DNA from 3 places in the Terrabacter sp. GCM10028922 genome. Region 1 is predicted to be linked to each of the others. Evidence: riboswitches for the same ligand, from Rfam matches in the RefSeq annotation. Region 1 holds a riboswitch; each other region holds the start of a gene.
What was found. A riboswitch is a leader RNA that binds a small molecule or an ion and turns the genes downstream of it on or off. The one in region 1 is predicted to bind S-adenosylmethionine.
Positions count from the first base shown of each region.

Region 1 (2,257 bases):
GGTGTGGTCGAGGGTGCGCAGCGCGAGCTTGAGCCCGTCGCCGACCTGCCCCACGACGCGGTCACCGGGGATGCGGACGTTGTCGAAGTGCAGCTCGCGGGTGGGGCTTCCCTTGATCCCGAGCTTGCGCTCCTTCTCACCGAAGGTGAACCCCTCGTCAGACCTCTCGACGACGAATGCCGTGACGTTGCCGCCGCGGGGACCGTCGGGATCGGTGACCGCGAGGACCGTGTAGTACTCGGACACACCGGCGTTCGTGATCCACGACTTCTGCCCGGACAGGACCCAGTCGTCACCGTCCTGGCGCGCGCGGCACTTCATCGACGCGGTGTCGGAGCCGGCCTCGCGCTCGGACAGGCCGTAGGAGAAGGTCGTCTCCCCCTTGGCCAGCGGCGGGAGGTAGCGCTGCTTGAGAGCATCGCTGCCGTCGAGGATGAGCGGCAGCGAGCCCAGCTTGTTGACGGCCGGGATGAGGGAGGCGGAGGCGTCGACGCGCGCCACCTCCTCGATGACGATGCACGTCGCGAGGGCGTCGGCCCCGACCCCGTCGTACTCCTCGGGGACGTGGGGCGCGAAGAAGTCGGAGGCGACGAGGGCGTCGTGCGCCTCCTGGGGGTAGCGCGCCTCTTCGTCGACGGCGGCGGCATACGGCGCGATCTTGTCCTCGGCGACCGCGCGTACGGCGCCTCTCAGGGCCTCGTGGTCCTCGCTGGTCCGGAACAGGTCGAAGTCGGAATTCGTGCTCACGAGCGCGATCCTACTCGCGAGTTCGGAATAGTAGGACGTCCTAGTGATCGACGCCACGGGGCACTCGGCGCCGAGCCTTCCGCGTCCACGATGAGGACAGGCGCTCCCACCAGCCGGACAGCCATACGTAGACTCGCCGACAGGTCATGAGTGCCAGCGCTTGGCCCCGGCTCGCTGGCCGGCAACCCTCCCACCGCGGCGGGGTGCCCCGGGTGAGGACCTGGCCCGTCGTCGCCACCCGGCGCGCGGGCAAGCGCGGAGACTCCTTTTCCGCACCGACTCGTCGGTGCACCGGGCCACGTCGACGAGGTTGTCGGGGCCCGGTCATCGACACGACCCAGGAAGAGCAGGACGTCGATGACCCAGCCCCACTGGTCCTTCGAGACCAAGCAGATCCACGCCGGACAGAGCGCAGACAGTGCGACGGGCGCTCGTGCGCTGCCGATCTACCAGACGACGAGCTACGTCTTCAACGACACCGACCATGCCGCAAACCTGTTCGGGCTCAAGGAGTTCGGCAACATCTACACCCGCCTCATGAACCCGACGACCGACGTCGTCGAACAGCGCATCGCGGCGCTCGAGGGCGGCGTCGGTGCGCTCCTCGTCGCGTCAGGACAGGCCGCCGAGACGCTGGCGGTCCTCAACATCGCCGAGGCTGGCGACCATGTCGTCGTCTCGCCGAGCCTCTACGGCGGCACCTTCAACCTCTTCAAGCACACGCTGCCGAAGTTCGGCATCGAGGTCGGATTCGTCGAGGACCCGACGTCGATCGACTCGTGGCGGGTCGCGATCAGGCCGAACACCAAGCTGCTGTTCGGCGAGACGATCGCCAACCCCAAGTCGGAGATCCTCGACATCGAGGCCGTCGCTGCGCTTGCCCACGAGCACGGCGTGCCGCTCGTCGTGGACAACACGGTCGCGACTCCTTTCCTCATCCGACCGATCGAGTGGGGTGCCGACGTCGTCGTGCACTCGGCGACGAAGTACCTCGGCGGGCACGGCACCTCGATCGCCGGCGTCATCGTGGACTCGGGCGCCTTCGACTACGGCAAGGACCCCGAGAAGTTCCCGAACTACAACACGCCCGAGGAGAGCTACCACGGGCTCGTCTTCGCACGTGACCTCGGCGTCGGCAGCCCGCTGGGCGCGAACCTCGCCTTCATCCTCAAGGCACGCGTCCAGCTGCTGCGCGACCTGGGGCCGGCGGCCTCGCCGTTCAACGCGTTCCTCATCGCGCAGGGCCTCGAGACGCTGTCGTTGCGCATCGAGCGCCACATCGAGAACGCCCACCGGGTCGCGGCCTACCTCCAGGGGCACGAGCAGGTCGAGCACGTCGTCTGGGCGTCCCTGCCCGACAGCCCGTTCCACGACCTTGCGGAGAAGTACACCCCGCGCGGGGCAGGTGCGGTGCTCTCCTTCGAGATCGTGGGCGGCCTCGAGGCCGGCAAGAGGTTCGTCGAGGCACTGAGCCTGCACAGCCACGTCGCCAACATCGGCGACGTGCGAT
Region 1 is NZ_JBHTFG010000006.1:54,417-56,673, reverse strand. Features, by position in the region: gene ACFQU3_RS05155 (acyl-CoA dehydrogenase family protein) at 1-747, opposite strand, end outside; SAM riboswitch class IV at 890-1,009, shown strand; gene ACFQU3_RS05150 (bifunctional o-acetylhomoserine/o-acetylserine sulfhydrylase) at 1,105-2,257, shown strand, end outside.

Region 2 (2,257 bases), 440 kb from region 1:
TCGGCCGCGCGGTGCTGCCCGACCGTGAGGGCCTGGGGGCCCTCGTCGAGCCACTGTCGCCGACCGAGCCGCGCCACGACCTGACGCTGGCCGCGATCGAGGACTGGCAGCGCCGGTATGCGGCCGCCGGGTGTGTCGTCCGCGACCCACGTCAGGAGCCTCGCGCGGGCGCGGGCGCGGGCGCGGCGCCGGCGCAGAGGGATCGGGCCGGGGCCGGCGGCTCGGAGGGCCGCTGCCTGACCGTGCTCGACGGAGGTGACCCGACGGCGCGCCAGTTCCTCGTCAACGACATGCTCCTCGCCTGGGGTGGCGTGCTGCACGGCGACATCGTGGGTTTCGGGATGGAGCACTGGCTGCCCTCGATCGTGGGGCCCCTGCGCGACCTCCAGGTCCGCGACGCGGTCGTCGGGTGGTTGTGTCCCGGGTCGGTGCCGCTCGACGCCTTCCCGGTGGAGCTCGTCGCGATGCTGGAGATCTTCCTGGGGCCTGACCTGCGCGTGCCTGCGGCCGGTGCGCGGCCGCCAGACGAGCCGAACGTGCCCTGGTCAGGTCCCGACGCGGAGCTCGCCCGCATCCTGCGGATCGTGAGCGGGGACGACGACGGGGACGACGACTGGGACGACGACGCCGAGGACGACGGCGACGGCGACGGCGACGGCGGAGACGGTGGCGACTGCGATGTCGACGGCAGGGACGCCGTTGACTGGGGCGACTGGGACGAGGCAGCAGTGCCGCGTCTGATGCTGGCCCGCCTCGAGGAGGTGTGCCGGCTCACGCCTGCGGCTCATGCGGCCCCGCTCCTGTCGGTGGTTGCCTCGCTCGCGTGGTGGATCGGCGACGGGGCCCGGGCCGGGGTCGCCGTCGACCGCGCACTCGCACTCGAGCCGGACCACCGCCTGAGCCAGCTCGTCCGCGAGTCGCTGGACCACGGCATACGGCCCCGTCGGTGCGCGTGAGCGCACACGAGCGTGTGCTCACGCGGCTCGTGGCACGTCTCCCGGTGGGCGAGGCCGTGTGAGCGGGCGCCCCGGCCAGCCGGAGCGGCGGGCGCTCAACCTGCTGTTGTCGCTGGTGTCGCTGGTGTTGCCGTGACCTTGCGTCCCGGGCGTCCATGTCGTGGAACGACCAGCGGTGCCGCGTCAGCGTCTCGCGTATGGTTGGGGCAGGTCATGAGTACCAGTGGCAAGCCCCGGCTCGCTGGTCGGCAACCCTCCTTCGCGGTGGGGTGCCCCGGGTGAGGACCAGGCCACGCCCCGTCCCGGGTGTGAGCAAGCGCGAGCACCGAGGAGTACCCCGATGGCAGTCACCCACCGGACGCACAGCACGCGGCGCCCCGCGCGCCTGGCTACGGCGGGCACCCAGGTCGGTGATGGTCCCACGCCCACTGCTCCTGCCGCCCACGACACCGCCCGTCCGGACGGCGCCTGGCGCGAGGGTGACCCTGTCGGCGACCGGGCGTTCGTCGACATCGGCGACGTCGAGCTCGAGCGGGGCGGGGTGCTGCCCGACGTCCGCATCGCCTACGAGACCTGGGGTCGGCTCAACGAGGCCGGCGACAACGTCATCCTCGTCGAGCACGCCCTGACCGGCGACAGCCACGTCATCGGCGAGGCCGGCGACGGCCACGCGTCACCGGGTTGGTGGAACGCCCTCATCGGGCCGGACAGCCCCGTCGACCCCGAGCGGTGGTTCGTCATCGCCTCCAACGTCCTCGGCGGCTGTCAGGGCAGCACCGGCCCGTCGAGCGTCGCGCCGGACGGCCAGCCGTGGGGCAGCCGCTTCCCCTACGTGACCGTCCGTGACCAGGTCGCCGCCGAGCGGGCCCTGCTCGACCGGCTGGGCATCGACCGCCTCGCCGGCGTGGTCGGTGGCTCGATGGGTGGGATGCGCGCCATCGAGTGGGCCGTCACCTATCCCGATGCCGTGGACCGCTGCATCGTCATCGCATCGACGGCCTACGCGACCGCCGACCAGATCGCGTGGTGCCAGCCTCAGCTGCTCGCCATCCGCCACGACCCCGACTACGTCGGCGGGGACTACTACTCGACCGGCCGGCGGCCGGTGACCGGCCTGGGGCTGGCACGGCGCATCGCGCACGTGACCTACCGCACCGAGAACGAGCTCGCCGACCGCTTCGGGCGTGCTGCCCAGCTGGGCGAGGACCCGCTGCGAGCAGGGGACCGCGGACGGTTCGCCGTCGAGTCCTACCTCGACCACCACGCCGGCAAGCTCGCTCGCCGGTTCGACGCCAACTCCT
Region 2 is NZ_JBHTFG010000006.1:496,469-498,725, forward strand. Features, by position in the region: gene ACFQU3_RS07140 (DUF4192 family protein) at 1-956, shown strand, start outside; SAM riboswitch class IV at 1,166-1,281, shown strand; gene ACFQU3_RS07145 (homoserine O-acetyltransferase) at 1,297-2,257, shown strand, end outside.
Region 2: another riboswitch for S-adenosylmethionine. It lies ahead of ACFQU3_RS07145 (homoserine O-acetyltransferase); the one in region 1 lies ahead of ACFQU3_RS05150 (bifunctional o-acetylhomoserine/o-acetylserine sulfhydrylase).

Region 3 (2,257 bases), on a different contig from region 1:
GGTGCCCTGCTCCACGAGGCGATTGACGGCCGCGACGAGGCGGTCGACGCCCTCGAGGGTGCTCCCGAGGCCGATGCTGGCGCGGACCGCGGTGGACGAGCGCTCGCCCCACGGGTCCTCGAGCAGCTCGTCGACGAGCAGGTGAGCGCAGAACTTGCCGTCGCGCACTCCGATGCCGTGCTCGACCGAGAGCACCTGTGACACGAGCGAGGAGTCCCAGCCGTCGATGGTGAACGCGATGACGCCGACGCGGTCGCTGTCGTCACCGAAGATCGAGAGGACCTCGACGCCGGGGACCTCGCCGAGGCCCTGCTGCAGGCGCTCGAGGAGCCGGGACTCGTGCGCCTCGATGACCTCGCGATGGCGGCTGATCGTCGCGCACGCGGCGGCGAGGGCGATCGCGCCGATGACGTTGGGGCTGCCGCCCTCGTGCCGCGCCGGGCCGGTGGCCCACGTCGTGCCCTCCTCGCTCACCGAGCGCGTGGCCCCGCCGCCGAGCAGGTAGGGGTTGCCGGCGTCGAGCCAGTCGGACCGGCCCGCGAGGACGCCCGCACCGTAGGGTGCGTACGTCTTGTGCCCGGAGAACGCGACGTAGTCGGCGTCCCAGGCGGCGAGGTCGATGGTGCGGTGCGCGGAGAGCTGTGCGGCGTCCACGGCGATCCGGGCGCCGTGCTCGTGGGCGAGGGCTGCGAAGCGCTCGACCGGCCAGACCTCACCGGTCACGTTGGACGCGGCCGCGATGACGACGAGGCGGTTGCGCGACGGATGGTCGGCCAGGGCCTCCTCGAGGAGGGCGCACGCGTCCTCGACGGTCTGCGGGACGGGCAGGCGAACCGTGCGGTAGCGGCCCCACGGCAGGAGCGTCGAGTGGTGCTCCGTGCCGAAGACGAAGACCGTCGTGCGGCTCGGCAGGGCCTTGGACAGCAGCGCCCACGAGTCGGTCGTCGTGCGGGTGAAGACGACGGTGTCGTCCTCGCGTGCCCCCACGAAGGATGCGACCTCGGCCCGGGCCTGCTCGTACCAGGCGCTCGTGAGACGAGAGGCGAAGCCCGCGCCACGGTGCACCGACGAGTACGTCTCGAGCGCGCGGTCGACCGCGGCCTTGACCGTCTCCAGCGCCGGCGTCGAGGCCGCGTGGTCGAGGTTGGCGTAGCCCACCTCGCCGTGGAGCGTCGGCACGGTGAGGTCGGCACCGACGACCGCCGGGAGCGCGCGGGCCTCGGGCACGACGTGCAGGGCGCGGGTGCGCACGACCGGCGCAGGCGCGCCGCCGCAGAGGGACGTGGTGGGAAGAACCGACATGACACTGCTCCTGGGTCCTGGGGACCCACCGGATGCGGGTCCGCGCTTGCCGGCCTCGATCGCATGAGCGGTTTCGAGGTCGACCTGGTCGTCACCCGGAGCACCCCACCGCGGAGGAGGGTTGCTGGCCAGCGAGCCGGGGCTTGTCACTGGCACTCATGACCTGGCCATGACGATAGGGCGCGTCCAGCGGAACTGTCCACCGAAGGGTCCGGGGGTGTCGCGATCTGAGACGCGGGCAGGACGAGCACGCCGCCACCTGCTGCGTGGCGGCGCAGCTGGTCGGCGCTGTTGCGCGTGTGACACGTGAGTTCAGGGGTGCGTTGACGTACGGTGCGAGCATGGGGTCACGTCCGTCCAGCAGCCAGCGACCGAGCACCGCCGCGGCCACACGCGCCAAGGCGCCCACGGGGGGTGCCTCGTCGCGCCCGCCCGCCGCACGCTCGACACGGCCCGCGCAGCGCAAGCCCGCGGCACGCAAGCCGGCGTCCAAGACGGCCTCCAAGACCCGCGACGGCGGCCTTCCCTTCCCGCTCAACGCGATGCGCAACACGTGGATGGGCGTCTCCCACATGGCCGGGGGAGCGGTCCGCCGTGTCGGACACAGCGCCGCCGACCTCGAGCCGGAGCACCGCCGTGACGGCATCGGCTTCGCCCTCATCGCCCTGGCCGTCGTCGTCGCCGCGCGTGAGTGGTGGGGCGTGTCCGGCACCTTCGGGCAGGTCGTCCACGCCGTCTTCGCCGGCACCTTCGGACGCGTCGCGTATGCCGTGCCGCTCGTCCTGCTGGCCCTGGGCCTGCGCATGCTGCGGGCCCCGCAGGACGAGGCGACGACCAACCGCATCGTCGTCGGCACCATCGCCCTGACCTTCGCGGCCTGCGGTCTCGCGCACCTCGCCGACGGCATCCCGAACCCACCCGACGGCGCCGACGGCATGCGCGCGGCGGGCGGCAT
Region 3 is NZ_JBHTFG010000002.1:66,723-68,979, forward strand. Features, by position in the region: gene ACFQU3_RS01705 (aminotransferase class V-fold PLP-dependent enzyme) at 1-1,302, opposite strand, end outside; SAM riboswitch class IV at 1,340-1,466, opposite strand; gene ACFQU3_RS01710 (DNA translocase FtsK 4TM domain-containing protein) at 1,644-2,257, shown strand, end outside.
Region 3: another riboswitch for S-adenosylmethionine. It lies ahead of ACFQU3_RS01705 (aminotransferase class V-fold PLP-dependent enzyme); the one in region 1 lies ahead of ACFQU3_RS05150 (bifunctional o-acetylhomoserine/o-acetylserine sulfhydrylase).